One region of the Polaromonas sp. P2_G11 genome, then DNA from elsewhere that is predicted to be linked to it. Evidence: predicted binding sites of a transcription regulator. Region 1 holds the regulator's gene; the other holds the start of a gene.

Evidence for each region. The regulator NrdR, encoded in region 1, represses ribonucleotide reductase genes. The targets are predictions, from matches to a motif close to CACNANATNTNGTG.
Region 2: a site for NrdR is predicted at 11,974-11,987, ahead of AC1DWQ_RS03440 (ribonucleoside-diphosphate reductase subunit alpha). Genes of this name have one in related genera too.

What each region holds. Positions count from the first base shown of each region.
Region 1 is NZ_JBFUFE010000002.1:25,911-40,987, forward strand. It holds gene ribD (bifunctional diaminohydroxyphosphoribosylaminopyrimidine deaminase/5-amino-6-(5-phosphoribosylamino)uracil reductase RibD) at 1-789, opposite strand, end outside; gene AC1DWQ_RS06805 (hypothetical protein) at 844-1,470, opposite strand; gene AC1DWQ_RS06810 (type IV pilin protein) at 1,492-2,001, opposite strand; gene AC1DWQ_RS06815 (pilus assembly protein) at 2,007-7,082, opposite strand; gene AC1DWQ_RS06820 (pilus assembly PilX family protein) at 7,092-7,784, opposite strand; gene AC1DWQ_RS06825 (PilW family protein) at 7,784-8,782, opposite strand; gene pilV (type IV pilus modification protein PilV) at 8,779-9,384, opposite strand; gene AC1DWQ_RS06835 (GspH/FimT family pseudopilin) at 9,375-10,187, opposite strand; gene nrdR (transcriptional regulator NrdR) at 10,108-10,557, opposite strand; gene glyA (serine hydroxymethyltransferase) at 10,658-11,902, opposite strand; ZMP/ZTP riboswitch at 11,939-12,068, opposite strand; gene AC1DWQ_RS06850 (lytic transglycosylase domain-containing protein) at 12,207-13,091, opposite strand; gene AC1DWQ_RS06855 (DUF748 domain-containing protein) at 13,880-15,077, shown strand, end outside.
Region 2 is NZ_JBFUFE010000001.1:680,516-695,592, forward strand. It holds gene AC1DWQ_RS03395 (sigma 54-interacting transcriptional regulator) at 1-1,199, shown strand, start outside; gene AC1DWQ_RS03400 (glucan biosynthesis protein G) at 1,466-3,076, shown strand; gene mdoH (glucans biosynthesis glucosyltransferase MdoH) at 3,052-5,052, shown strand; gene ffh (signal recognition particle protein) at 5,195-6,553, opposite strand; gene AC1DWQ_RS03415 (cytochrome C assembly family protein) at 6,656-7,456, shown strand; gene AC1DWQ_RS03420 (PP0621 family protein) at 7,453-7,695, shown strand; gene AC1DWQ_RS03425 (two-component system sensor histidine kinase NtrB) at 7,961-9,676, shown strand; gene AC1DWQ_RS03430 (sigma-54-dependent transcriptional regulator) at 9,682-11,130, shown strand; gene ampD (1,6-anhydro-N-acetylmuramyl-L-alanine amidase AmpD) at 11,099-11,716, shown strand; gene AC1DWQ_RS03440 (ribonucleoside-diphosphate reductase subunit alpha) at 12,159-15,068, shown strand.

The DNA.
Region 1 (15,077 bases):
CGTCGCACCTTTGGCGACCAGCGCGGCTTCTTGTGGCGAGCCTCGTGTGGCGGTGTAGATCCACACCGGACCTCCTGACTGGAATATCCTGGCACCAGGCGGTGTTTGCAGCAGACTGTCGACAATCACGCGGCAGGGCTGCACCTGCGTTTCCACCAGCCGCACGTCCAGCTGAGGGTCATCCTCCAGCAGGGTCCCGATGCCCGTCAGCACGGCGGAGGCCCGGGCCCGCCACGCGTGGCCGTCTGTCCGCGCCTCAGGCGAGGTGATCCACTGGCTCTGACCGTTGGCCAGCGCCGTGGTGCCGTCCAGCGAAGCGGCAACTTTCAGGCGGACCCAGGGGGTTTTGCGGATCATCCGGCTGAAAAAGCCGATATTCAGTTCCCTGGACTCCTCGGCGCCCGGCCCGACCTCCACCTCGACGCCGGCGGCCCGCAGGCGCTCAAATCCCTGGCCGGCCACCAGCGGATTGGGGTCCGCTATCGAGGCGACCACCTTTTTGATGCCAGCGGCAGTCAATGCATCACAGCAGGGGCCTGTTCGTCCGTGGTGGGAGCAGGGCTCGAGGGTGACATAGGCGGTGGAGCCTTTGACCGAGTGGCCTTTATTCGCTGCATCGCGCAGGGCCATGATTTCGGCGTGGGGGCCGCCTGCCTGCTGGGTATGGCCAGTTCCCAAAATTTTGCTTCCACCTGAATCGGTCAGGACGCAACCTACGCGAGGGTTTGGCGCGCTGAGATACAACGCCTCTTCGGCCACACGCAAGGTCTGCAGCATCGCTGGGTTCATGATGGATTTTCTAACGGGGCAGATTTAAGCTGAAAGGTTGTAGGGTCAGGGATTTCATTCTGAGGCAAAGCCCATTTCCAGCACCCTGCGACTGGCGACTATATTCCCTTGCCTTGTCGCGGGGGTCATTTTCGTCTGCATAAGCGCCTCTATGATTTCGGCTTGCTGGCTTCGGCTGATTTCTGGTCTCGAAGAAATGATGTTCATATCCAGCAAACGGCCATCCTCTGCAATCCATATTTCTATGACCAGACGACGCAGTTTCAGGCTTGTTGCAGTTTTGTCCGGAAAGTTCCAGTCGAGCATCGGAAGGGCCGGCTGGTCGACCTCTTCAATGTCAAAAAAACGAACATCAGACATGCCGGGCTTTCTCGGGCTGGTGGAAGAAAGCTCCTGGCCGGGGGCAACCAAACCTTCAGCAGGCGCTGGTTTGATAGTTGCCGCAAGCTTTTCAGGCGGTATGGACTCGGTGGGTTCTGCCTGAGCAGCATTGCTGGGCTCGGTCATGACCCGAACGACCATGCTGTGATTCGCCGGACGTGCCGCAGTTGCAGTTTTTCCGGGTTTTTCGATGGATTGCGATACGAACAACAGCACGCTACCGTGCATGAGTAGGGAAGCAATGGCCGCAATCACCCAGCGGTTGTGCTGAGAAAAACGTCTTTCCTTCTTATGTTTCACCGGTTGGTGCGGCTGGGCTCATCATTTCCAGCAAGAAGTGGCTGCATCCTGGGCAGAAGAAAATGCTGTTGAATAATTCACGTTGCTTTTTACGCCCGTATTCGTGATCTGGTAGTCGCCGCATTTATCAGCAGACATTGGGCCAGGTGAATTGCGCGTTGCGGTGACGGTATAAGTTCTTGCTGCCGCGGCAGATACGGCAATGCTGTAGGCGCCACCGCCATCACGGGGTGATTGCTTCAGATTCGCCGGGAACAAATCGGCCACCGCGGTCCCCGCGGTATTGGTGTCGTACTTCATGTTTTCCGTGTAGTGGCGCTCCATCCATTGAGAAGCTTCAAGGAGCACGGTGCGAACCTCGGCCCTGCGCCCCCTCGCAACGTACTCCTTGTAGCTCGGAAGCGCGACAGCACTCAAGAGGCCAATGATGGCGACCACGATCATCAGCTCAATCAGTGTGAAGCCCCTGCTTCGAGGCGCAACGCCGTGGGGTCGATTTTTCGCGGTTGCCTTGTGGAAAGGAATTTTCATAGGTTTTACCTGGTCTTGAAGGAGGGAATTTCGCGCCAGTAAATTCGCGCTTTCGTGTTGTCTCCCTTGCCCTGCAATCTGGTGCGATCACCAACGACAGCTGTGCAATTGAGTTCCCCCGAGGCACATGCGGTACCGGTTGAATCCCCGGAGACGGTGACACGTTGGTCGATGATCTTGACGGACGCGACGTTATAAACGACACCGCCAATCGTGATCGTGCCAAAGAGCCCCGTGTTCAGCAAGCCCGTGATGGGGTCTACAAAGGTGATGTAAGCAGCGGGCCCGCTAAAGCAGATGTTGCTGCTGGTGGCGGACGGTGCGATGGATACCGTTGCCAGCAGGCCTTGGCTCATGGTCGGGTTACTCACCACCATTTCCGAGGTGTCCGGCAGATTGATGTACCAACCCTTGTTGTTCGTCCAGTCCATGGCTGCGCCAGTCACATAGCCTTGGCCCAGAATGCCATTGGTGGGGTCCGCGTCATCCACAGTAATGCGTACGAATGTGCGGGCTGCCAGCTGCGTCCGCAGGCGGGGAAGGCCGGTCGTCGTATTGTCGAGCAGCGACGGATCCGCAATGTAGGCGGCGCTGGAATAGATGGGTTTATCCCAGATGCCAAAAATCCCATTAACGTTGCCGGAGCCGTCAGGGAAGTCGGAACTGACAATGGACTTGCCGGTTGCGAAATTAACCACCACGCCGCCCAATGGATGGAACCGATACTCTGGTGCAGAGGTGATGGGCAGGCGGTTCACCGATGCATCTGTAGGCTTGGCGATGAACAATGGCCGTTTGTTGGTGCCATCCGTATTGGCATAAGCAACCTTCCAAAGCGCTGGGTTGGGGCTTGAAACGTCGAACTTCCACAGGTTGCCCTTGAGGTCACCCGCATAGATGACGTCGGCGACCCCATCATTGTTCGTGTCCACCCAGGTAGCTTGCGACAACCCATTGCTGGGCCCGGCGGCGGCCACCAGCTTGACGTAATTCACGCCGGGCGTCCAGACACCGCTATACGGGCCATTTGCAAACAGGATATAGAGCGCCGCCGATCCGTTCGTGCTGTTGACGCCGTTAGGAACAATCGTCGCAAATTTGCCATTGTTCATCTTGGCAACAGCGCCGGCTTGTCGACTTGAACGATTCGTGGTGCCCATTTGCGCCAGGTTGTATCCAAGGTCGCCACTGCTGTCGTCTGCTTCGGAGAATTGCCACTTGAAGACGTTCGCTGCATTTGCTTCTGTCAAGGTATCCGGATCCGTTACGTCAAGAGCAAACACACCCTTGGCGCCGCGTCCCAAAGACCCAAACAGATAGGTTTTCCAGGCGGCTGCAGGGACCAAGGCGTCATAGCCGGGCGCTGCGGCATTGGTGATCGTGGATCCCAGCAATACGTCCGCGGAGTAGGGCGTTCCATCCATAAATGACTGGACTTTTTCGCCAGCGGGGTCTACCCAGTTCTGCAGGCGGGAATGAACAAGTTGTGGCACGTACGAAACGATGGGTGTGCCGCCTTCCGATACGACTGCGGAAGCGTTGAAGCCGTGCAGCATGCCATCGCCTGCACCGATCCAGAGAATGCTCTTGCGGTCTTTTTGGGCTGTGACAAACGTACCGTAGCCTGGGAAAAGGGTTCCGAAATAGTCTGCGTTGGGCTTCGAGGTCACCACGGGGTTGGAGTTGACGACAGGCCCCATGATGGAATTGGTATTGCGTTTTCGGAACCGGAGACCTGTCGGGGTTTCGTCAACGCGGCTGCCCCGAAGCCAGTTGAGCTTGGCCTGGGCCGTTGCATCTGTGCCGCCCACCGCAGTCGTTTTAACGGCATTCGACAAGGCTGCCCAGGTAAATGGCGTGCCGGTCGAGTTCCCGACATTGGTAATGATCTGCCGCGAAGTGGACGCCGTCAATTTGGTATGGCCATCCCAGTAGTAATAGCTGCGGTCCAGCGTGCCGTCGCTCTTGAGGCGAATATCAAAGTCACCGTCAGGCTTGACGATAAATGACAGCACTTCGCCATGGCCGTCGTCGCCGTCAAAGCTGGCCAGATATTTCAGGCTGCCAGTCGTGAGCTGCGAAGCGGCAAGTGCAGGCGCCGTGTTGGAAGCGCCCACAATCGCACTGAAGGCGGCGCGCAAGGCTTTTTCCAGCTCGCTGGGGCGAATTGCCAGGAAATAGTTATCCGGGTAGCCATCTGCGCCAGGCGTACCATCCAGCTTCTTCACATCCCAGTTGGCCTTGTCGGTGGTGGGTTTTTCGAAGTAAATTTTCGGATCAGACGGTGGTACGGTGACATTTTCATTTTTACTGAACCCGCCCCATTTCGCTGCAAGCCAAAGCGGATCCTGAAGCTGAGCAGCGGTTGCCGTCCCAAAATCATATTCAGCGCGGCTCTCTTCCTGGTTCACTTCGCAATTGTTGCAGCCGCCCGATGTATTGATATTGGGGTGCACTGTACCGTCAGCCTTCTTCACGGTCAGCGTGGTGCTGTCTGTGAAACTGTAGGTATAGATACCGGAATGGAAGTGCGCGCCGTCTTTGGTGCTGCCGGATATGGTGTAGCCAAAGCCCTGGGGGTTCACCGACGCGGCGTTGAAAACCCGGGTGTACACATACAACTTGGTGCCTATGACCTCGTACCGCAGGATACCGGAGGCATCGCTGTCATAGTCACCACCTTGTTCAGAGTCTTCCCAGATGATCAGGAATTTCCCTGACGTGGCAGTCGGCGTGCCCACTACGCGGAAGTCAACGAGGGTACCGCCACCAACCGTGCCGCCCGCAACCAGCTGGTAGGAGGGTTGAATGATGATTTTTCGGCCTGCGATCGTCGGGTGGGGGACTTCAATACGCGGTTTACCGGGAGACAGCGCAACTGAAAAGCTTTTGACCTTGAACGCATCCGGGTTGGCGATCAGTTGCGCGGCCGTCGGCGTCCGCACGGCGTTGGTTCTGGCCCAATAGGCAGCACCAGACAGCGCATACGAGCCCGCATACGTTGGGGCGTCAGGACACAGACCATCTACCGCAGCCAGCGTGGAAACTGTCTTGCCGGTACAGGTTCCATCGTTTGTGGTGCCATTGTTTCCGATGAAAAACTTGTTGCCATGAATTCCTTCATCCGTACCAATCACATTGATCATGTTGACCAGGCTTGGGCTGCCCGGCAATGTGGCGAAAGGACTCCATTGAGTGCTGGTGTTGTTGTCATAAGACGTCACGCTGGCATTGAAGTTAATGGCATTGATGGCGCGGCACTGGCCCTGGCCGAAAATGGCATCGGCCGCTGTTTTGGCGGCGGCATTAGCCCGGTTCACCGGGTCAACCCATGCCGGTTTGGGCAGGCCCATGGCGGCATCTTTCGAGCCGGTTTGTGTGTAGTCATAAGTGCCGCTTGGCGACAGGCCGCCAAGATAGCGCAGCGTTTCGGTGAACATCTCACCCATGGGGTTGCCCCAGCTGGTGCACTGGTTGTCCGTTAGCGAGGTCAGCTGGAAAGTACAGTTGCCGTCACCAATGTAGGTGCCGTCGCTATAGCGATATCCGTAAACGCGCAGCTTGTTGATGGTGTAAACGATGCCCTGCGCGGAGGTATACGTGCCATCGGTGGTGTAGTTCACTTCATTTTGGAACGACTGCAAATTACTTCGAAGGACGCCGCCGCTGATATTTTTGGCAAAGGAGCCGGTCATCAGCCCGAATTCGGCAAGGTTGCCTTCCCCGTACTCATGCAACAAGCCGATTGGCTTGAAATTCGCGGACGGATATTGCCTGCAATTTTCTGTACCCAGCAGCGCCGATGCGCAAACCTCGACCCGCACGATAAAGTCAGGGCCAGTGGCGCCAATGACGACCCCCTGGGTGCCCTTTGTGGGATTGCTGGAGCCGGAGCCCAGTCCCGTAACGCCTACGTTATTGCCGTTGGAGGCGGATTTTTCTCCACTCCAATGGCACTGCCACCGCTCATTGGCATTCCAGAGCTGGTAGTCGCCCTTGGCGATTCGCATCAAGGGCGGGTTGGCGTTGGTGTGTGAATCGCCGTTGCCTGTTGTGTTGGTATTGAACGGCGAGTTGGCGGTCAGGTTGTCACCCAGCGTGGTGTTGCAGATGGTGGCTGAGGTCTGGGTCAGATTCTGTATGGTCCATTGCTTGATGGTCAGTGTCGGTGTTCCGGCGGTGGCACCGACATAACCCGTTGGCGTGACCACCATGGTGATCCAGGCAGGGTCGACGGCCACTGCAACACCTTCCATGTATTGGGTTGGCGTGGGCGTGTTCACTGCCCTGATCTGGTCGCCGACCTCGACATTGAATGTGGTGGCCTGGGCGACGGAATGCGTCACGCAGTTGTACTGAGGGGGGGCATTGGTTGCGCCGCCATAGTAAGTTTCAACCAGAGTTTGGCAAGTGGTGGCAATAGCTGCGGCCGGCGCGGTGCCGGGATTGTTCTTGTGAGCCTTGTTGGAATTGAACGTAAACTCAATAAGGCGTCGCGCATTATTGGTGTTGTCGTTGCTGATGACGCTCGAAGCCGCAAGCTGGCTGGCGGTAAAAGGGGTGAGTTGATCCAGATCGTCGCCCTTGTAATACTTGGCGAATGAATGGGCATCTGTCGGCAGGCTGGTACGCTCCAGAATGGTCAGTGCATTGGTGTCGGTGGAACGCAAGCCGCCGTACAGCACCTTGCGCACCACGTCCATGCGGGTCATGGTGGCCCAGTTCAGGAAGTTGCCGCTCCAGTTGCCCGTGCAATATTTGTCCGTGTTGGTGCTAACGGGGGCAAAGCGGTTTGTCGTGCCGCTGTAGCTATAGCATTTATAGGAATCGAAATACCCGTAGTAGTTAAAGCTGTGCTTGTAAGTTGTTTCGGGAATTCCGTCGCCGTCAAGATCCGAGAACTCGTCGTACGCCCGGTAAAAAAGCTGATGGTCTTTCGACATGTTCAGCATGATCATGGGCCTCGGCGACGAGGTCACGATGTTTGGCGGAATGGCCGGGGTCAGTGCCTGTGCAAATGCCACCCCTTGCGAAGTGAGCGCCGCAAACAAAAATCCGGCAATGGTGATAATTTTTTTCACGGATTTTCCTTAATTGCTTGGGAGAAAAGGACGGTAATAGGTTTGCATTACAACTTCAGTGTTGATGTCTGCCCCGAAACCACGGGCACTGATGCGAATGACGATGTCATCGCCTGCAGAACCTTTGAAATATTCCATCAGGTATTCAGGCTGCCTTGCCACACCGGCAAATCTGGCAACACCGGTAAAGGTGCCCAGGGGTACCGCACCGGTGAAGGTGCAATTGGTGCCTGCACCTGCCGCGTCGCTTGGTTTTGCGCTGGGCGTGGCAGGCGGACCTTCCCACAGCCCTTTTTTCCCGTTGATGGTCGGCCACCAGGGTTCAGGGTTGGTGACGGTGGTGTAGTTGCTCGTGTAGTAATAGTCCAGTGGGTTCCGGCACTGCCCTCTGGGGCAGCTTGGGTCGAAGTAGGGCCCCATGGTTTTTTCTTTTATGGGCCTGTCGTCGTCGCGCGCACACAAGGCATTGGGACGCAGAGGGCCTGCCAATTTCAAGTCGCGCTCTGCGTCGCGTAGTGCGGCTTCTGTGGCCTGGCGGGCGACTTCGTAGTCGAGTTGGTTTCTCGAGAGCGTTTCACCCGTGGTTGCGCGTCGCATCCCGATGGTCCCGAGAATCGTGATGACCAGCAGGAACATCAAGACTATAGGGAGGGACACTCCTCTTTCGAGGCGCGCTGTAGTGATTGGCATGCCGGCTCGCATCAGTAAATACCTGTCAAGTTATTTCGAATGGCAAATACGCGCTCGTATTTCTTGTAAATAGTCCGGTCGGTGGCCGCGTAGGTGATGTTGGCGCCCCGGCAGTTGGCATAGCTGCGCAAGGAGCCTGCCTTGTCCTGGGTGCGCGAGTTTTCCGGCGTACGGGTCAGCAAACACACCCTGATGGCGGTTACGCGCTGCCATGATGTGAAGCCCGCGACATCGGGCAATGCAGTCACTTCGGCAGCGGTATGGTAGGTCTCCGGAGACGTCCCAGCTGTCCCGGCCACCCCATATCGGATCACCATGTCTTCAATGCCTTCAAAAATCGGTTGATAAATGGTGTCTTCCGGGTTTTTTCCATTGCCGTTGCATCCGAGGCTCTTGGTATTCACTGTCCGGGTGGTACCGCCGACGCCCTGGGCCGTATAGCTGGTAGCGACCAGGCCAAAACGGTTGGATACGTAGCGCGGCCGTCCATCGGCAATCTGCGCCGCATTGTTGGGATCAAGGTCAACAGATTGCCTCAGGCAGTCGAACCCACTCCCAAAGGTCGATGCATCCAGCTCTGGCATGGTGAAATAGTTGATCACAACCGAATCTGGCGCAGTGGCTACCGTGCTGCCGCAAGCCCTGGTTGTGGGATTGAACACCGCGCCGTCGCACCCAAACAGCCCCTGGTTATAGGCCACGGCGGTTGAGTATTTGGTATTGGTGAATCCCCCCAAATTACCTGAGGCCGCGGAGGTGGTGGACATGATCATGGGGTAGAAACCCGCCATCTGAAGGTCGCGGCCAATCATGTCCAGTGCAAGCTTGCCGGTCTCATTGAGCATCGCCATATTGGCTGAGGCTGTAGCGGCCGAGCGGGTGCCCAGATATGCCGCCGCTGCCGCGAGGGCGAGGACCAGGCCGATGACCAGACTGACCAGCAGCTCGATCAGTGTCAAACCGCGTTGGCGGTAGCGCGGCTGCGCCATTCCGATGTGAAGTGTCTTCATGGAATCATCTCAAGATTGGCGCATTGAACGCCGGCCAGGGCGGTAGCCGTTCCCAGTGCAGTGGGGCAGCAGTTTCTTGCGGCGATTCCTGTGGTGGTCGCCGTGCATATGTCGGGTGAACGCAGTGTTGTACCTGTACCGTCCAGGTTGTCTTTGCTATACCAGGCAACGGTCACCAGGAAGCGCAAGTCCACGCCTTTGGTTCCGGTGGGCGTTACGATGCCCACCGCGCCCGGCAGCTGGTTGTTCAGGTCAAGACGCCAGATAGTGATGTCATAGGCCGCCAGCTCGGTCGGGGTACAGGTTGCAGTGTTGCAATCTTTGGCCGGGTTCAGGTAGGTCGGGGTTCCATCAATGGATGTACGTTCAGCGGCGTAGGTGCGGGAGAAGTTATAAGCGGTTGCGTCCGCACTGGCATTTGCCCTGATGCGATCCGCAAAGCTGCTGATGCTGGACGACAGCGCCGATCGCACCCATCCGGTTTGCTCGTACTTGAGCGAAGCCGTCTGCATGCCGACCATGCCGAGCACACCGATGGAAAGAATAAGCATGGCGATCAAGGCCTCGATCAGGCCTGCACCTCGCTGGCGACTCATGGACATGCGCTGACTCCTCCGTATTTTTTGACACTTACCCGGCCTGCTGAAGTGATGCAAATAGAGCGGTAGTGAGGACTGGTGTTGCTTTCGAGGATGTATGAAAGCGAGAAGTTGGACTGGGCAATGGATGCAAGCCCTCGAGAATCGAACGTTAGGCGCTTCAAAGAAGCACTATCTGACAGGTCAAAGCTGTCGACGCCAGGCTGGCGCACTGAAATCAGTGTCGAGCCGACCGTTGTCGGGTCGTTTTGTGTGGCGCTGCAACTGGGATTGGAAAAAACTATCCAGCCGGCTTGCCAGTTGCTCCCCGCCGTTGCGCATGTGGGGGTGCCCCCGGTAAGGGCATTGGAGGTATTGCTCGACATGCAGATGGTGACGCAATTGTTTCTGCTGATCGCTTCAATCCTCGCACGCGAGACGTCATTGGAAAATTCAGCCGTAATGGCGCCTGCCTGGTTTCGAACCATGAACTCCCTCAAATTAGGCAGTCCTATGGCCAAAATCATGGCTAAAACAGCAACTGTCACCATGATTTCGATGATGGTGAAGCCTGCGTCGCAAGCGCGCGGGGTCGCTTTGGCTGGGCGGCGTAAGGAGGTTGAGCACACGGTCATTCGCATGTCGTGAGTATAGGAACCGCCGTTGACGGGCGAGGCTCCGGCTGTCGGGCTCCGACTACCATTAATCTGGTGGCGGGTAGGGTTTTTGCCGGACCCGGAGCGATTTCTACCGCCTGACCTCGTCCACCAAGGTCTTGAATTCGTCAATATCCTCGAAGCTGCGGTAAACGCTCGCAAAGCGGACATAGGCCACCTTGTCGAGCTTGCGGAGCTCACGCATGACGAGCTCGCCGATGCGGTTGGACGGCACTTCCCGCAGCCCCAGGCTCAGGAGCTTTTCCTCGATGCGTTCAACCGCCGAGTCGACCTGCTCGGTGCTGACGGGCCGCTTGCGCAGCGCGAGGTTCAGGGACGCCAGGACTTTGCTGCGCTTGTACTCGATGCGCCTGCCGTCCTTCTTGACGATGGACGGGAAGGTGACATCGGGCCGCTCATAGGTTGTGAAGCGCTTTTCACATGCGCCGCACTGGCGGCGGCGGCGTATGAATTCGGCATCTTCGCCCACGCGCGTCTCCACGACCTGGGTTTCAAGGTGGCCGCAAAAAGGGCATTTCATGATGGGCAGCTCGAATTTGAAGGCGTAAATCGGCCTCCAGCCCAATCAGAACGAGCGCAGGCAGCTATTAAAATCATAGTGCCTGCGCTGTCCGTCATGGTTAGCGGTAGACCGGGAAACGGCTGGTCAGGGCGTGGACCTTGGCACGGACCGCTTCGATGTTGGCCGCGTCGCGCGGGTTATCCAGCACGTCGGCGATCAGGTTGGCCGTGATGCGCGCTTCTTCGTCCTTGAAGCCGCGGGTCGTCATGGCCGGGGTGCCGATGCGCACGCCGCTGGTGACCATCGGTTTTTCGGGGTCGTTCGGGATGGCGTTCTTGTTGATCGTCATGTGGGCGCTGCCCAGCACGGCTTCGGCTTCCTTGCCGGTGATGCCCTTGGCGCGCAGGTCGACCAGCATGACGTGGCTTTCGGTGCGGCCGCTGACGATGCGCAGGCCGCGCTGGGTCAGGGTGTCGGCCACGATCTGCGCGTTCTTCACGACCTGCTGCTGGTAAGCCTTGAACTCGGGCGCCATGGCTTCCTTGAAGGCCACGGCCTTGGCGGCAATCACATGCATCAGCGGGCCGCCCTGCAGGCCGGGGAAGATGGCGCTGTTGATGGCTTTTTCGTGTTCGGCCTTCATCAGGATGATGCCGCCACGCGGGCCGCGCAGGCTCTTGTGTGTGGTCGACGTGACGATGTCGGCGTGCGGCACCGGGTTGGGGTACACGCCCGCAGCCACCAGGCCGGCGTAGTGGGCGATGTCGACCATGAAGATCGCGCCAACGGCCTTGGCCACCTTGGCGAAACGCTCGAAATCGATGCGCAGGCTGTAGGCCGAGGCGCCGGCGATGATCAGCTTGGGTTTGGCCTCGTGGGCCTTGCGCTCCATCGCGTCGTAGTCGATCTCTTCCTTGTCATTGAGGCCGTAGGAGACGACGTTGAACCACTTGCCGCTCATATTCAGGGCCATGCCGTGCGTCAGGTGGCCGCCTTCGGCCAGGCTCATGCCCATGATGGTGTCGCCGGGCTTGAGGAAAGCCAGGAACACGGCCTCGTTGGCCGATGCGCCGCAATGCGGCTGCACGTTGGCGGCCTCGGCACCGAAGATGGTTTTGATGCGGTCGATGGCGAGCTGCTCGGCCACGTCGACGTGTTCGCAGCCGCCGTAGTAGCGGCGGCCGGGGTAGCCTTCAGCGTATTTGTTGGTGAGCTGCGAGCCCTGCGCGGCCATGACGGCGGGCGAGGCGTAGTTTTCGCTGGCAATCAGCTCGATGTGGTGTTCTTGCCGGGCATTTTCAGCCTGGATGGCGGCGAAGATTTCAGGGTCGGTTTGTTCAACCAGGATGTTGCGGTGGTACATGGCAGTCCTTAAAGACGTGGTCCCTGCTATTGAAACAAGGGCTGCCCAGGCGAACGGCTAAACGCTTCGGCCCAACGGCTTTCAGCGGTGCGCTTCCCAGTGGTGTCCCACGTCAGCTCCAATGGTTGCGAAAACCTTGAGCCTATCGCCAGTCGCGCACCTCGCTAGTGTAACTGAGCGCGCCCAAAACCTGCCGCTTCCGGGCTTCTTCACCTGCACCCCGAAAAGCAAAAAGCCGGAGCGCTGTAGGCGGCCCGGCTTTTTTTGCAGTGCATGGGGTGAAAAGACCCCCAAGTCGCCCGAATCAGGACTGGTTCAGCAACGCCACCTTGTCAGGCGTCTTGCCTTCAGCTTCGGGCGTGGCCGGCAGGGAGGCCGGCACCGGGCGCGACGAGCCACCGGGTGTGGTGAAGAAAGGCGAGGGCGCACCGCGCTTGGAGGCAGACGCCACCACGGCCAGCAGGCGGGCATGTTCGCCCATCACCTTGCCGGCGTAACCGCCGTCGTCGTCCATGTTGGCTGCGCCTACATAGTATTTGAGGCCGCCCTCGACAGAGCCGGCGCGGGCGATGCATTCCTGCAGCACCTTGACGCCGACGCGCAGGTTGGTCACCGGGTCAAACGCCGCCAGCTTGCCGCCGAAGTTGTCGTACTTGTCGTGGTGCACCTTGGTCATGACTTGCATCAGGCCCTGGGCGCCGACCGGGCTTTGCGCGAACGGGTTGAAGCCGGACTCGATCGCCATGATGGCCAGGATCAGGGTGGGGTCGAGCTTGGCTTTCTGGCCGATCTCGAAGGCCTCGGCCACCAGCACGCTCAGCGGCTCGGGCGCGACGCCGTACTTCTTGCTCAGCCAGTAAGCCACCGCCGCCTGTTGGGCGGGCAGGTCTTTCGGGTTGGACGCCGTGGCGCGCTCAATGGCGGCCGGCTCGGTAAAACCGATGGCGGCTTCCTGGCGCTGCTGCAGCCAGGTCATGAGCTTGAATTCACCGGCCTGACGCAAGTCGGGCCGGGCAGTCAGGGTGATCACCGCAAACACGACTGCCAGGCCCAGAAGGGCGAAGCTGTTGTGGGTAATCTCGAAAAAGCCTTGGGAGATGTCGTCAACAATGTTTGAAACACTGCTTCGCACATTCTTGATGTGTGCGTTGACATTCAGGTTAAGGCCGAATTGTCCTAGCGCTGTCATAGCACTCCTTTCTACGCTTGCAGGCCCTTTGGGGGGCCAGGCAGGCTTTGATTGGGTCGCCATCAAACCAAGGCAAGCCTTGTGGGTGTTGACCCTTGTTTGACGTTGCCGGCTTCTTTGAGGAATAGGGCAGCGGGTTCGGGTTGTCCCTAGGATTCGTGGGACTGGCGGGATTCTATGGGGTTGGTTAATAACCTGTCAATAATAACAAATTGATTCTTTATATTAAAAAGTCAAATAAAAACCTTGATTTCCGGCAAAACCGGCCTGAATCAAGGTGTTTACGGGCTTTATTTGAGATGGAGCTCTAAGTTAAGTTTTGCCTCTAAAAAGCGCGATCAGCCTTTCGCGGCTGCGGTTGTAGGCCGTTTTCCATGTTGCATGTAGTCGCCGGATCGGCACCTGAGGCCGGCGCGGGTGGCCCCGGAGCACACAAAAAGGCAGCGGCAATCACATCCTGCGCTGTGATTGAAAAGATGGTCTTGCTTGCGGGACGGCAGGGGTTTAACCTGCAATTGCGTGTTCACTCACGCATCCAACCGGGTAACCAACCCCGGAAAATCTGGAAGCAATCACTTGCTTTCATCGCACTGGAGACGATAACTCTCTTCTTTGCGGAACCCCGACGGCATGAGCATAAACGCCCGCCGTCAACCCCGGTCGGTCTGACTGCCCGGGGTTTTTTCTTTTGGGGGCGCGCTTTTCACAGGCCTCAATGCCCTTCGGTTGACCGTCTTTTTCAAATAAATCATTGACCTGGCGGCCCCGGCGCTAAAAACTCGACGCCTATGGCAATCAAAGATTTGAAGAACAAATGGCAGGAATTCAACTGGCGCGAGACCAATTGGCGGGAAATCGGAAAAACACTGCCGGCCAGGGCTGCCGCCGTGGGCCGGTCGCCGCTCTGGCAGCGGCGCGCGGCTTGGGCAGTGGGCAGTTTGCTGGTGTTGTGGGCGCTGGCTTATGCGGCCGTGCCGCCCATCCTCAAATCCCAACTGGAGAAGATCGCTTCTGAAAAGCTGGGCCGCCAGGTCACCGTGGGCGAGGTCGACTTCAAGCCCTGGTCGCTCGAACTGACTCTTCGCGACCTGGCCATTGCCCGTGCCGGCCCTGTGGGTGGCGTTTCGGCAGCTTCTCCCCAGGCAACACCCCAGTTTTCCGTCAAGCGCCTATATATAGATGCAGAGCTGGAGTCCCTGCTTCGCCTCGCCCCAGTGGCCGACGCTGTTCAGGTGGACGAACCCGTCGCGTTTCTTACCCATCAAGGTGACGGCCGTTACGACATCGACGATATCCTGGAGCGCTTCAAAACACCCGCAGACGCGCCGCCCGGCGATCCGCCGAAGTTCGCGGTCTACAACATCGTCGTCAGCGGCGGGCGCATGGACTTCACCGACCAGTCGGTCGGCAAGACCCATGAACTGCGGGATCTGGGCCTGTCGGTGCCTTTCCTGAGCAACCTCAAATCGCAGCGAGAGGTCAAAACCTCGCCGCACCTGGCTTTCAAGCTCAACGGCAGCAGCTTTGACACCGCTGCCGAAGGCACGCCCTTTGCCCAGACCCACAAAACCGACGCCACCTTCACGCTGCGCGGTTTTGACCTGAACCCTTACCTGGCGTACTGGCCGGCGAGCCTGCCCGTCAGGCTGCAAAGCGCGGTGCTGCATGCCGACGCCAAAGTCGCGTTTGAGCAGACACCCGCCACGGTGGTGCGGATTTCCGGAACCGTGACGGCGGAAAAGGTTCGTGTGCTGGCCGCGCAAACGGTCGGGCAGTCGCCGGCTGTGGCGGCGGCGCGGGCTGCAAAACCCGGTGCATCCGGCAAGCGCGCTGCCGACAGCGAAGCCCTGCCGCCGGCCCGCGCGGATTTGCTCGCGTTTGAGCGCCTGCAGATCACGATGGACGACGTGCGCCCGCTGGAGCAGTTCGTCAAACTGTCTGCGGTAGAGCTCACGGCCCCTACGTTGTCCCTCGCCCGGGACCGGG
Region 2 (15,077 bases), on a different contig from region 1:
TGGTACTCAGCGATGTGCGGCTTCCCGGCCGGGACGGCCTGGCGCTGTTCGACGACATACGCCAGCAGCATCCTTCGCTGCCGGTGATTTTGCTGACCGCGCATGGCACCATTCCTGATGCCGTGGAAGCCACCGAACGCGGCGTGTTCACCTATCTCACCAAGCCCTTTGACGGCAAAAGCCTGCTCGACAAGATTGCCCAGGCGCTGGCGCTGAGTGCCCCCGCCAACCCGGCCAAACAGGGCAGCCCCGAAGCCTGGCAGAACCAGATCATCAGCCGCTCAAGCCGCATGGCCGAAGCCCTGGCTGAAGCGCGCATGGTGGCGCAGTCGGACGCCAGCGTGCTGCTGCGCGGTGAAAGCGGCACCGGCAAGGAACTACTCGCACAAGCCATCCACCAGGCAGGCGCACGGGCCAGCAAGCCCTTTATTGCCGTGAACTGTGGCGCCATCCCCGAGGCCTTGCTGGAATCCGAGCTGTTTGGCCACGTCAAGGGCGCCTTCACCGATGCGGTGGCCAATCACAAAGGCCTTTTCCAGGCTGCAGACGGCGGCACTTTGCTGCTCGATGAAATCGGTGACATGCCGCCCGCGCTCCAGGTCAAGCTGCTGCGCGTGTTGCAGGAGCGGGTGGTGCGGCCGCTGGGCTCCAGCCAGTCGATTCCGGTGGATGTGCGCATCATCTCGGCCACGCATCGCGACCTTGACGCTGCCATGGCTGAGGGCCAGTTCCGCGCCGACCTTTATTACCGGCTCAATGTCGTCACGCTGACCTTGCCCCCGCTGTCGGAGCGCCGCGAAGACATCCCGTTGCTGGCCAACCACTTTCTCCTCAAACTGGCGGCCAAGTACGACAAGCGCCTGAGCGGTTTCGCACCCGAGGCCCTCAAGGCCCTGACCACGGCCGCCTGGCCAGGCAACGTGCGCCAGCTTTACAACGTGGTGGAGCAGGTTTGTGCCCTGTCCACCACCCCGCTGGTGCCGCTGGCGTTGGTGCAGCGGGCCTTGCGCTCACCCAGCGTGCAAGTGCTCACCTATGCGGAAGCCAGGCAACACTTCGAGCGGGATTACCTGGTCGGGCTGCTCAAATTGACAGACGGCAACGTGGCCGATGCGGCCCGACTGGCCGACCGGAACCGCACGGAGTTTTACCGCCTGATGCAAAAGCACGGGCTCACGCCAGGACACTTCAAGGTTTAGACCGTAAACAGGCTCCAGGAGCTCCGGTTCGACCTGGGTTTGTCGCTGTGCCGCCGTGGGCCGTCGCTGGTTGGCGACAGGTTTAAGCCTTTGATTTAAAACGATTTAATCGAGCCATCTGCGGAAGTTGTCGCTCACCGGCGACAAAACCCGCGATTCTGGGCGCTTTTGAGCTGGATTACATTTGGTTAAATCAAGTATCACGCCCAACTTGTTGATTTAAAACAATTTTTCGAAGCTGGCACAGGGTTTGCCCTAGTCATGGCATGCCAGCTTTTTTCCTGCCTTTTTTGGCATCCTCCGGCGACCCCAAGCGCCGCTTCAATTTTCCCCTGCAGGCCCGTATCGCGGCCTGCGCGAGCCTTGCGGCACTGACGCTCGCGGCCGGCCAGGCACGTGCCTTCGATCTGGACGATGTGGCCGCTATCGCACGCCAGCGCTCGCAAGCGCCCTGGCGCGAAGCGTCCCACGCGGTGCCCACCGAGCTCGCCAGGATGGCGTACGACGACTACCGCGACATCCGGTTCAACGCCGCCAGCACGCTGTGGCGCGCCGACAAACTTCCCTTTGAAGCGAATTTTTTCCACGTCGGCCGGCACGGTGATTCGGTTCGCATTCACGAAATCACGACAGCGGGCGTGAAGCGCCTGTCCTACGACCCCGCCACATTCAATTTCGGAAAAAACAAACTGTCACCCGAGACCTGGGGTGACCTGGGCCACGGCGGCGCGCGCTTTTTCAGCAACCTCAACTCGCCCACCTACAAGGATGAGCTGGTGGTGTTCACCGGCGCCACCTACTTCCGGGCGCTGGGATCGGGCCAGCGTTATGGCCTTTCGGCACGCGGCCTGGCGGTGGACACCGCAGGCGGTGCGGGCGGAGCCAAGGAAGAGTTTCCCCGTTTCACGGATTTCTGGCTTCAAAAACCTGCAGTCGACAGCAAGCAGCTGACCGTCTTCGCTGTGATGGATTCGGAGCGCATGACAGGCGCCTACCGGTTCGACATCCAGGCCGGCGAGCAAACCACCACGAATGTACAGGCGCGCATCTTCATGCGCCCGGCCACAACCTCCGGCAACAGCGCGCCCGTGACCTCGCTGGGCATCGCGCCCCTGACCAGCATGTTTTTCTTTGGCGAAAACCAGCCCCGCCCCGGCGATTTCCGGCCCGAAGTGCACGACTCCGATGGCCTGATGATGGCTACGGGTGCCGGTGAATGGCTCTGGCGGCCCCTGCAAAATCCGTCCTCCCCGCTGGTGACGTCTTTCGCCATGAAGTCGCTCAAGGGCTTTGGCCTGATGCAACGCGACCGCGCCTTTGCCAACTACGAAGACACCGAAGCCCGCTATGAGACGCGGCCCAGCGCCTGGGTCACGCCCGTGGGCGACTGGGGCGCCGGCCGGGTCGAGCTGTTTCAATTTGCCACGCCGGACGAGACCCATGACAACGTGGTGGCCTATTGGGTACCCGAAAAAATGCCAGCACCTGGCCAGTCGCTGGACATCGCCTGGCAAATCAGCTGGCAGGGCAAGAACCAGCAACTACCGCCCAACAGCTGGGTCACGCAATCACGCCGCGGCACCGGGTACTCGAAGGCCGGAACCGATCTCACGGGCCAGGTCCAGTACGTCATCGACTTTGCCGGCCCGGCGCTGGACGCGCTGCCCGAGGACGCCAGGGTCGAAGCCATCTCCAGCGCCAACGCCAATGGCCGTGTGCTCGAAAGCATGGCCTACAAGAATCCCGCCACCGGCGCATGGCGCATGACGCTGCGCGTGCTGCGGCTGAACCCGGCCCAGCCTGTTGAGCTGCGCGCCTTCCTCAAACATGACAACCACACTGTGAGCGAAACATGGACCAACCTGATCACACTCTGATTCCATCCGCTGCACGCAGCGCCCTGCGCGAGGAACGCCACCCCAATTCGGTGACGGCGCCACCGCTGAACCGCGGCTCCATGGTGCCCCGGCCCTGGCGTGGCTTCTGGAACAGCATGGCCACCGCGCTGCTGCTGCCCATGCTGTCGATATTCCGGGCTGCCGCACCGGCACCATCCCATCGCCTGCCTGCCCCCCGGCTTGAGCGCTGGCAGCAGGCTGCCCGGCGCCGGCGCACGGTATTCCTGCTGCTGACTGTCATCAGCACCGTGCTGGCAACCAGCATCTTTGCGGACATGCAGCCCGACTATGACAATGCCTGGCTGCAGTACGGCCAGATCAGCCTGTTTGCCCTTCTGTCAGCCTGGGTAGTGACCGGCTTCATGACGGCGATGATGGGCTTTTACGTCACGATCTTTGGTGACAAACACGCGCTGTCCGCGAAAAAGGTTCAGCACTACCCGCTGGATGCGTCCACACGCACCGCGATCATCATGCCGATCTGCAATGAAGACGTACGCACCGTGTTCGCCGGCCTGCGCGCCACCTGCGAGTCGGTCGCGATGACCGGCCATGTACAGAGCTTTGATGTCTTCGTACTGTCGGACAGCAGCAACCCGGCCATCATCCAGGCCGAGCGCGCCGCCTGGGAAGACCTGCGCACCCAGCTGGCCGGACACCCCGACCAGCCGCAAATCGAGGTCTATTACCGCCTGCGCAAACGCCGCACCGACCGCAAGGCCGGCAATGTGGCCGACTTCTGCCGCCGCTGGGGCAAGGATTACCGCTACATGGTGGTGCTGGACGCCGACAGTGTGATGAGCGGCGACTGCCTGGTTTCCATGGTCAAGCTGATGGAAGCCAATCCCAGGGCCGGCATCATCCAGACCGCAACCCAGGCCATCGGCCACGTCACGCTGCACGCACGGGCGCAGCAGTTCGCCTCACGCGTGACCGGGCGTCTGTTCACGCTGGGGATGCAGTTCTGGCAGATGGGCGAGTCCCACTACTGGGGCCACAACGCCATCATCCGTATTAAGCCCTTCATGAAGCATTGCGCGCTGGCGCACATCAAGGGCACGGGCGGCATGGCCGGCAGCATCATGTCGCACGATTTTGTCGAGGCCGCGCTAATGCGCCGCGCCGGCTACCACGTCTGGCTGGTGGGTGACCTGGTGGGCAGCTACGAGCAGCAGCCGCCGGATTTGCTGGCCGAGCTGCAGCGCGATCGCCGCTGGTGCCAGGGCAACCTGCAAAACTCGCGCCTGATCGCCGAGCCGGGCATTCACCCGGTACACCGCTCCATGTTCGGCACGGGCGCGATGGCGTATCTGTCGGCGCCGCTATGGCTGTGCTTTCTCACGCTGGGTACAGCGCTGTGGCTGTCCGGCTCGCCCATGATTGCCGACTGGACGCTGCTTCCCGGCGAGCTGATGTCGCTTTGGGCCTGGACGCTGTGCATGCTGTTTTTGCCGCGCATCCTGGGCATCGTGGCCGTGCTGGTCAACCGCCAGCAGCAATCCTATGGCGGCACCGTCGCCCTGCTGCGCAGCGCTTTGCTTGAAACCCTGATCGCGCTGTTGCAGGCCCCCATCCGCATGCTCGCGCATTCGCTGTTTGTGGTGGTGGCCCTCACCGGCCTGAAGCTTGAATGGAAATCGCCCCCGCGCGAAGCGGCCGCTGTGCCCTGGCGCCATGCGCTGGCGCAGCTGGCGCCTATGTCCGGCGTGATTGCGCTGCTGGCTGTCGGCATTGCAGTGATCGATGCACGGGCTTTGATCTGGCTGATCCCGGTCGGCCTGCCGCTGCTGCTGGCGATCCCGATGACGGTGCTCACCAGCAAGGTCGGCGTGGGCACGGCCCTGCGTGCGCAGAACTACCTGCTGATCCCGGAAGAAACCCGTTCGCCGGCGGTACTGCGACGCGCCTGGCTGCATGCAAGCCGGCTGGCCAAGCCACGGCTGAAGGCGGCCTGAAAATAGCCTGACTTCAGGGCAACCCATGAAAAAAGCCGCTTGAAGCGGCTTTTTTCATGACAGGTAAACGCTATTAATTCAGGAGCTGGTTGCGCCCGTCTTTATTGGGCTGCAGCCATTTTTCCCTTAAACAGCGAATTGATCAAAACTTGGGCATGCCTTTCATGCCGCCCATGCGTTTCATCATTTTCATCATCCCGCTGCCCTTCATCTTTCTCATCATGCCCTGCATCTGCTCGAACTCATTGAGCAGGCGGTTGACTTCCTGAACATGCACGCCGGAACCGGCAGCAATGCGGCGCTTGCGGGTGGCCTTGATGAGTTCGGGCTTGCGGCGCTCCAGCGGCGTCATGCTCTGGATGATGCCTTCCTTGCGCTTGATGTCTTTCTCGGCTTTGTCCATATCGACCTGGCCGGCCTTGGCCGCCATTTGCGCGGGCAGCTTTTCCAGAAGGCTTGAGAGCCCGCCCATGTTCTTCATTTGCTGCAACTGGCTGAGGAAGTCGTTGAGGTCAAAGCCGTCGCCGGACTTGATCTTGGCGGCGAGCTTCTGGGCAGAGGCCATGTCCACCCCGGCGGCCACCTGCTCGACCAGCGCAAGAATGTCACCCATGCCAAGGATGCGGCCGGCGTGTCGCTCGGCGTCGAACACCTCCAGGCCGTCGATTTTCTCGCTGGTACCGGAGAATTTGATGGGGGCGCCGGTGATCTGGCGCACGCTGAGCGCCGCACCGCCGCGTGAATCGCCGTCGGTCTTGGTCAGGATGATGCCGGTGAGCGGCAAGGCTTCCTTGAAGGCCTTGGCAGTGTTGACCGCATCCTGGCCCTGCATCGCATCGACCACGAAAAGCGTTTCAACCGGGTTCAGGATCGCATGCAACTCCTTGATTTCGGCCATCAGGGCCTCATCGATGGCCAGGCGGCCAGCCGTGTCGACCAGCAACACGTCAAAGAAATGCTTGCGGGCGTAGTCAATGGCGGCTCGCGCGATGTCGGCCGGCTTCTGGTCAGGCGTGCTGGGAAACCATTCGGCGCCGGCCTGTTTGGTGACCGTCTTGAGCTGTTCAATGGCGGCAGGGCGATAGACGTCGCCTGAAACGGTCAGCACCTTTTTCTTGCGCTTTTCGATCAGGTGCTTGGCCAGCTTGGCGGTAGTGGTGGTTTTACCCGCGCCCTGCAGGCCGGCCATCAGGATGACCGCCGGCGGCTGGGCTGCCAGGTTGATATCGCTCACCCCCTCGCCCATGGTAGCGGCGAGTTCCTTGTTGACAATACCCACCAGCGCCTGGCCCGGCGAGAGAGAACCCATCACTTCCTGGCCCAGCGCTTTTTCCTTGACCCGGGCAATGAAGTCGCGCACCACCGGCAGCGCAACGTCGGCCTCGAGCAAGGCCATGCGTACCTCGCGCAACATGTCCTGCACGTTGGATTCGGTGATGCGGGCCTGGCCTCGCATTTCCTTGACGAGACGGGATAACTTGTCGGTAAGAGCTGAGGCCATGGGAAGGCGCCACGAACGCGGCGCAGTTAGGTGGAAAAGAAAGGCTGCAGCGGAAGGCTGCCAGAAAGGGGGAAAAGAGGCAGTAAAGGCTAAACTCTAGCCATGATTTTAGCTTTGAGCGACTGGTGGGGTCTTGCAGCGGCAGCCGGTGCTGCCGTCGCCTACGCTGCATTGGCTCTAGCCTCCCCGCGCCTCGGCCCCGCCGCCATCCGCGGCCTGCTGCTGGCGGCCTGGCTGCTGCACGCGCTGGCGCTGGCCGATGGCCTGCTGGGCGAGCCCCCGCGTTTCGGCTTTGCACCGGCGCTGTCCATGACGGTCTGGCTGGTGCTGACCGTTTACGCCATCGAAAGCCGCCTGTTTCCACAACTCCAGGCCCACTGGGCGTTGGCAGGGCTGGGCAGCGCAGCTGTCATCCTGACGGTCATTTTCCCCGGTACCACCTATCACGCCATCGCGTCCCCCTGGCTGCCGTTGCACTGGGCCCTGGGCATCGCGTCTTATGGGCTGTTTGCCGCCGCAGTGGTGCACGGCTGGCTGATGACGCGCTCCGAGCGCTCCATCCGGCTGGCCGCACAAACCGATGCGGGCGTGCCGCTGTTGACGCTGGAGCGGCTCACCTTCCGCTTCGTGGAGGCCGGCTTTGTATTGCTGTCGGCCACGCTATTTGTAGGCTGGCTGTTCGCCGAAACACTCTACGGGCCCGGCCTGGCCTGGAAATGGAACCATAAAACCGTGTTTTCGGTCCTGGCCTGGCTGACGTTTGCCGGCCTGCTGATCGGCCGGGCGCGCCTCGGATGGCGTGGCCGCAAGGCCGTCCGTGTGCTGTACCTGGGCTCCGGCCTGCTGCTGCTGGGCTACGCCGGTTCGCGCTTTGTACTTGAAGTCATTCTGAGGCGGGCATGAAATACCTTCTGGTCATGGGATTCGTGCTGGTGGTTTTCTGGCTCTGGCGCCACAACCGCGATGCGGAAAGAAACGATGCGGCGGCTGCCCGCCCCCGCCAGGCACCGGGCCGCGAAACGGCCGTTGCGGAGATGATCGCATGCGATGTCTGCCACGTGCATTTGCCGAAGTCCGACGCCCTGACAGGCGGCAAGGGGATTTATTGCAGTGACGCGCATCGCCGCCAGGCAGGAGACTAGGGCCTGCTAACACTATGTTTACAAATGCGAATGGGGTGAAAACGGTGCCAATCAAGGCGCGCGACGAATCCCAGACCGGGAGTCTGGGTGAGGAGCGCAACGCCGAGTGGCGCCGTTTTCGCCCCATTCCCTCCGGGTTGCGCTCAAAAAGGCCTTGCGCGGCGTTGCAAAGCCTTGACGGGGTCTACCCCGCCTGCGTTTTGCGCCTTGCTCAAGGCCTTTTTGAGCGCAACGCATCTTGCAAACATAGTGTTAGCAGGCCCCTATGAGCACGCCATCCCACTGGTTTGAAACGGGAGGCAAGGCATCAGGCGCGTGGGAGACCGTGCCCGAACTGGGCTCCTTCGGCCGTTTGTGGCGTGTCTTCATGACGGCACGCGTTGCCATCGCCACGGTGCTCGTCATCCTTCAGGCGGTTATCTACGCGCTGGGCAACATCACCAACCGCTGGTCGATTGCGGTATGCATCGCCTATCTGTGCGCCACACTGGCCGTGCGCCTGTGGGCCAAACCGCGGCCACCACGAAGCACCTTTGACGCACAGTGGTTACTGACCATCGGCGTGGACGTCATCACGTTCTCCACACTCAATTTCCTGCAATCGAGCGGCATCAACTACACGCCGCTGTTTGCCCTGCCGGTGCTCCTTGCCTCCATCCTTGGACCGATTTTGCTGGCCTTCGGAACCGCAGCCAGCGTGACCTTGCTGCTTCTGGCCGACGCCTGGTGGAGCTCACTTCAGGTATTGGGCGACTTCAATGCCCGATTCCTCCAGTCGGGCTTGAGTGGTTCCGGTTTTTTCCTGGTCGCACTGCTTGCGAACCACCTCGCCTTGCGGCTGGCCCGTGAAGAACAGCTGGCAAAACGCAGCCAGTCCGCCGCGCGCATGCAGACGCAGGTGAACGAACTGGTCATTGAAACCTTGGCCGACGGCGTGCTGGTGGTCGACATCAACGGCATCGTCCGGTCGGCCAATCCGGCATCCAGGCGCCTGCTGGGAGCCCGGGATTCAGTTCGCAGCGCGCCTTTCATCCTCGTCATGGAGGCGGCCTGGTTGCCCCTGGCGGAACTGATGCACAGCACGTTCAGCACGCAGACCCCCCAGGAAGCGGACATCAGCCTTGAATACCCGGGCAGCAATACCCGGCGGCTTCATGTACGCACTCGTCTTGCCGCCTCGAAAAATGGCACCCACGAAAGCCTTTGTGTAATGTTCCTGGAAGACCTGCGTGAAATGGAAGCCCGCGTGAGGACCGAGAAGATGGCAGCCATGGGACGCATGTCGGCCGCAGTGGCACACGAAATCAGGAATCCGCTGGCGGCGATCTCTCAAGCCAATGCCTTGCTGGAAGAAGACCTGCAAGACGAGCCGCACCGCCAGCTCACAGGCATGATCCGGCAAAATGCGCAACGTCTCGCCAGAATCGTCGATGAGGTATTGAACATTTCACGTGCCCAGGCGCACCTGCCCTCGCCACAAACCACCACCCTGGCGCTGGACGAAACCGCTCACAAGATTACCGCGGACTGGGCGGGGCAGACTGAAGCGTCCCGACGCATGAAGATCACGGCAGATTCGGGTAATGCCGTTGTGTGCTTTGAGCCCGAGCATTTGCGCCGCCTCATGGTCAATCTGCTGGACAACGCCCTGCGCTATGCCAGCACATCTTCTCAGGCCATTGAAGTCTCCACCCAGCTCGTTACGCCCGGGCAGGCCCGTCTGTCCGTATGGAGCGATGGCCAACCCATGGAGCAAACCGTGCAGACACACCTGTTCGAACCATTTTTCTCCTCTGAAAGCCGCTCCAGCGGGCTGGGCCTGTACATTTGCCGTGAATTATGCGAACGCTATGGTGCCCTGATCGGCTACCAGCGCGTGCAGCGCAGCGGCATTGAAGGAAACGAATTTTTTGTCATATTCGCACCCTCCAGTCCGTCTATGACCTTGCCCGCGGCTTCTTTTGCCACAATGCCAACCTGAAAACCATGAGCACCCCCATTCCCGTTCCCCAGCAGGCACGTATCCTCGTCATTGACGATGAACCGGATTTGCGCACCCTGTATGAACTGACGCTGCTCAGGGAAGGGTATCGGGTGGAGGCAGCCGGTGACCTGCTGCAGGCCCGGGAGCAGCTCAAGGCGCATCACTTCGATGCTGTGATCACCGATATGCGCCTGCCAGATGGCCTTGGCCTCGAATTACTGCGAGACATGATAGACCAGCAAAGGCCCGAACGATGCGTGGTGATTACAGCCCACGGCTCGGCCGAAAATGCGGTGGAAGCACTCAAGGCCGGCGCGTTTGACTACCTCACGAAACCGGTCGACCTCAAACAATTCCGCAGTGTCGTGGCATCCGCCGTGCAGGGTGCCAAGCATCCTGCACTACAGGCCAAAAGCGATCGAAGCGCACCGGAACACGGCCCCGCCCCCTCCGCCCAGAAAAAAAGCGGGGACGGCACCCAGATTCTGCAAAAACTGGTGGGTGAGTCTGCCGTCATGCGCGCCGTCAAGTCGCGCATCGTCAAAGTGGCGGGAAGCATGGCGCCGGTCCTCATTCAGGGGGAATCGGGCACCGGCAAGGAACTGGTTGCACGCGCCGTACACGGCTGCAGCCACCGCGCGACAGGGCCTTTTGTAGCCGTCAATTGCAGCGCCATACCCGAAAACCTCCTCGAAGCGGAGTTCTTCGGTGCACGAAAGGGCGCTTACACCGGATCAGCGCAGGACCGGCAAGGCTACTTCCAGGCAGCCAAGGGCGGCACCTTGTTTCTCGATGAAATTGGCGACCTGCCGCTGGCCATGCAATCCAAACTTCTGCGCGCCATCCAGGAGCGCACCGTCAGGCCGCTGGGTTCGCCGCAGGAGGACACCGTTGACGTGCGCATCGTCAGCGCAACGCACAAAAACCTGGCGGCGGAAGCCCAGGAAGGGACATTCCGCCAGGATCTTTATTACCGGCTCAATGTGATTGAAATTGCCGTGCCGGCCTTGCGCGAACGCAGGGAGGATTTGCCGGCACTCTGCACTGCCCTGCTGTCAAGAATCTGCCAGGAGTCCGGCTTCAAGATGCCCGAGTTGACAGATGCCGTGATGGAGCAGCTGCAGTCCAGGCCCTTTAACGGCAATGTCAGGGAGCTGGAAAACATCCTGCACCGGGCCGTGGCGCTCGGCGAAGGAAGTATGCTGCATTTTGATGCGCCGGTCGAAGAGCACGTCGCCGTCCCGGAAAACCTGCAGGATTATCTGGACGGGCAGGAGCGAAACATCCTGACCAAGGTTTTGCTGGAGACCGGCTTCAATCGTACCGCCGCCGCCGCGAGGCTGGGTTTGAGCCTGCGGCAGATCCGCTACCGCATTGCACGCCTGAATATCGCCACGCCGGGCAATGACGACCTGGCCGATGGACTTGACCCTGCTGATGACCCCGCCTGAAAGCCCCAATGCCCTTCCCCGGCCTTTGTGGCAAAACGGCTGGTACCGCTACGCACGCGCACTGGCTTCGCCCAACTTTGGTCCACGCCCTCCCGGCGCGCAAATCGACCTGATCGTCATCCACTCCATCAGCCTGCCGCCAGGTGAGTTCGGCAATGACAACGTCCAGCGCCTTTTCACCAACCAGCTCGACTGGGAGGCACACGCTTACTTTCAGGGCATTCGCGGCCTGCAGGTTTCATCGCACTTTTTCATCGCCCGAACCGGCGCTCTGTGGCAGTTTGTGAGCTGTGACGACCGCGCCTGGCATGCCGGGGAATCCAGCTACCGCGGACGCACCAACTGCAACGACGATTCCATCGGCATCGAACTGGAAGGCCTTGAGGGAGATACCTTTGAAGCATCCCAGTATGAAACCCTGACCGGGCTGTGCGCCTCGCTTCTGCAGCGCTATCCCATTGAGCACATCGCCGGGCACGAGCACATTGCACCCGGCCGCAAGCAGGACCCGGGCCTTGGCTTCAACTGGCCTCTGCTGCAAAACTCGCTGTCGTCACCGGCTAGGTGTTTTCCCGAAATCATGTGACTGGTGCACCTGCACGCACTCACCATTGCGGTGCGTCTTGCTGTGGAAATTTCCGGTTATTTTTACCGCGCCAGCAGTGACCGGCGCTCTCAATCCAAGCCCGCGAAAAGCCGCGCCACAACGCTGCATCAGCTTCGCAAGCCTGATGGCATCAGGCTTTCAGCGAAGTTGAACGAGCCACCATCAAGCCCTGATCGAGGCGTCTGGAATGGGGCCTAAAAAGCCACAAAACGTAACGGTGCATTTAGTCAGCGATACACTACCTGTAGTGGCTTGTATTCCCTCCATACCCTAGGTATAGTGTCTAAGCCCTAATTCAGTTTGATGTAATTCGGGTCAGGAAATGAAGGAGCAGGTTGATAGGCCTGTGCAATACCTCAATATATCCAGAGACCCCGAACAGCACATCAAACCACCCATAAAACAAAGCAAAGAGGAAGTCATGCAAACTGCACAACACGCGGTGCCCGTCACGTCGAGCGTTCTGGCAAGCAACCCAGCAACCGGCGATACCAACGCGCAAAGCAACCCGCTCGCCCATTACCAGATCATCCGCCGCAATGGCGGCGTGGTGCCGTTCGAACCCAACAAGATCGCCGTGGCCATGATGAAGGCTTTCCTGGCCGTGCATGGCACGCAGGGTGCGGCTTCGGCCAGCGTCCGCGAAACCGTTGACGGCCTGACCCAGGCGGTCATCCGCGCCCTGATGCGTTCGCGCCCAGGCGGCGGAACCTTTCATATAGAAGACGTTCAGGATCAGGTCGAGCTGGGCCTGATGCGCGGCGGCCACCATGAAATCGCCCGCGCTTACGTGCTGTACCGCGAGAAGCGCACGCAAGAGCGTGCACGCCAGCCGCAAACCCAGGCACCTGCGGCGCCCCTGATCCATGTGACCGACCGCGGCAACCGCGTCGCGCTGGACATCCGCAACCTGCAGGCTCTGATTGAAGCGTCTTGCGCCAACCTGGGCGCAGATATCAAGCCCGACCCCATCGTTGCCGAGACCATGCGCAACCTCTATGACGGTGTGCCCATTGATGAAGTCTACAAGGCGTCCATCCTGGCAGCGCGCACCCTGATCGAGAAAGACCCTGACTACACCTACGCCACCGCACGCCTGCTGATGCACACCATCCGCCGCGAGGTGCTGGGTGAAGAAGTCAGTCAGGAAGACATGGCGATTCGCTACGCCGAGTATTTCCCGCAGTTCATCGCCAAGGGCGTACAAAACGAGCTGCTCGACGAAAAGCTCCAGCAGTTCGACCTGGCCCGCCTGGGCGCCGCGCTCAAGCCCGAACGCGACCTGAAATTTGACTACCTCGGCCTGCAAACCCTGTTTGACCGCTACTTCCTGCACGTGCGCAAACAGCGCATCGAGCTACCACAGGCTTTCTTCATGCGCGTGGCCATGGGCCTGTCGCTCAACGAGATCAACCGCGAAGAACGCGCGATCGAGTTCTACGAAATCCTGTCGTCCTTCGACTTCATGTCGAGCACGCCCACCCTGTTCAATGCCGGCACGCTGCGCTCGCAGCTGTCGTCGTGCTATCTGACGACCGTCGCCGACGACTTGGGAGGCATCTACGACGCCATCAAGGAAAACGCGCTGCTGTCCAAATTTGCCGGCGGCTTGGGCAATGACTGGACGCCTGTGCGCGCCCTGGGCGCCCATATCAAGGGCACCAACGGCGAATCGCAAGGCGTCGTGCCTTTCCTCAAAGTCGTCAACGACACCGCCGTGGCGGTCAACCAGGGCGGCAAGCGCAAAGGCGCCGTCTGCGCCTACCTGGAAACCTGGCACCTGGATATTGAAGAGTTCCTGGAACTGCGCAAGAACACCGGTGACGATCGCCGCCGTACGCACGACATGAACACCGCCAACTGGATTCCCGACCTCTTCATGCGCCGCGTGATGGAAAAAGGCACCTGGACGCTGTTCTCACCGTCGGACACACCCGACCTGCACGACAAGTTCGGCAAGGACTTCGAGAAAATCTACACCGCCTACGAAGCCAAGGCCGAGCGCGGCGAAATCAAGCCATCCCGCAAGCTGCAGGCCACTGACATGTGGCGCAAGATGCTGTCGATGCTGTTTGAAACCGGCCACCCCTGGATCACGTTCAAGGATGCCTGCAATGTGCGCTCGCCGCAGCAACACACCGGCGTCGTTCACTCGTCCAACCTGTGCACCGAAATTACACTCAACACCAGCGACACCGAAACCGCTGTCTGCAACCTCGGCTCGGTCAACCTCGTCCAGCATCTGAAGGACGGCGCAGTCGACCACGAGAAGCTTAAAAAGACCATCACCACGGCCATGCGCATGCTGGACAACGTGATCGACATCAACTATTACGCCGTCAAGAAGGCCCGCGATTCCAATATGCGCCACCGCCCTGTGGGCCTGGGCATCATGGGTTTCCAGGACTGCCTGTACGAGCTGCGCGTGCCTTACGCTTCCCAGGAAGCTGTCGAGTTCGCCGACAAATCCATGGAGGCTGTCTGCTACCACGCTTACTGGGCATCGACCGAACTGGCCAAAGAGCGCGGTAAATATGCCACGTACAAAGGCTCGCTATGGGACAAGGGCATCCTGCCGCTGGATACGCTGGACATGCTGGCCGAGCAGCGCGGCGGCTATGTGGAAGTCGACCGCTCCGCCAGCCTTGACTGGGACGCTTTGCGCAAGAAGATTGCCAAAGACGGCATGCGCAATTCCAACTGCGTGGCCATTGCGCCCACAGCCACCATCTCCAACATCATTGGGGTGGATGCTTGTATCGAACCCTGCTTTGGCAACCTGTCGGTCAAGTCCAACCTGTCGGGTGAATTCACCGTCATCAACCATTACCTGGTCCGAGACCTGAAGCGCTTGGGCCTGTGGGATGACGTGATGGTGGTGGATCTGAAGCACTTCGACGGCTCCCTGCGCCCCATCGACCGCGTCCCGCAAGACGTCAAAGCCCTCTACGCCACGGCGTTTGAGATCGAGACCTCCTGGATTGTGGAAGCCGCAGCGCGCCGCCAGAAATGGATTGACCAGGCGCAGTCGCTCAATATCTACATGGCAGGCGCCTCGGGCAAAAAACTCGACGACACCTACAAGCTGGCCTGGCTGCGCGGCCTCAAGACGACTTACTACCTGCGCACGCAAAGCGCGACGCACGCCGAGAAGTCGACCGTGACCGCAGGCAAGATGAACTCGGTGTCATCGGGTACCGCGACGGCAGGCGGCGGCATGAGCGCGCTCGAAGCGGCAGCCGCCGCAGCGCAGGCGCAGATGAGTGCATCGCCCGCGACCGACATCAAATTCTGTGCAATCGATGACCCAGGTTGCGAGGCCTGCCAATAAAAAACCGAA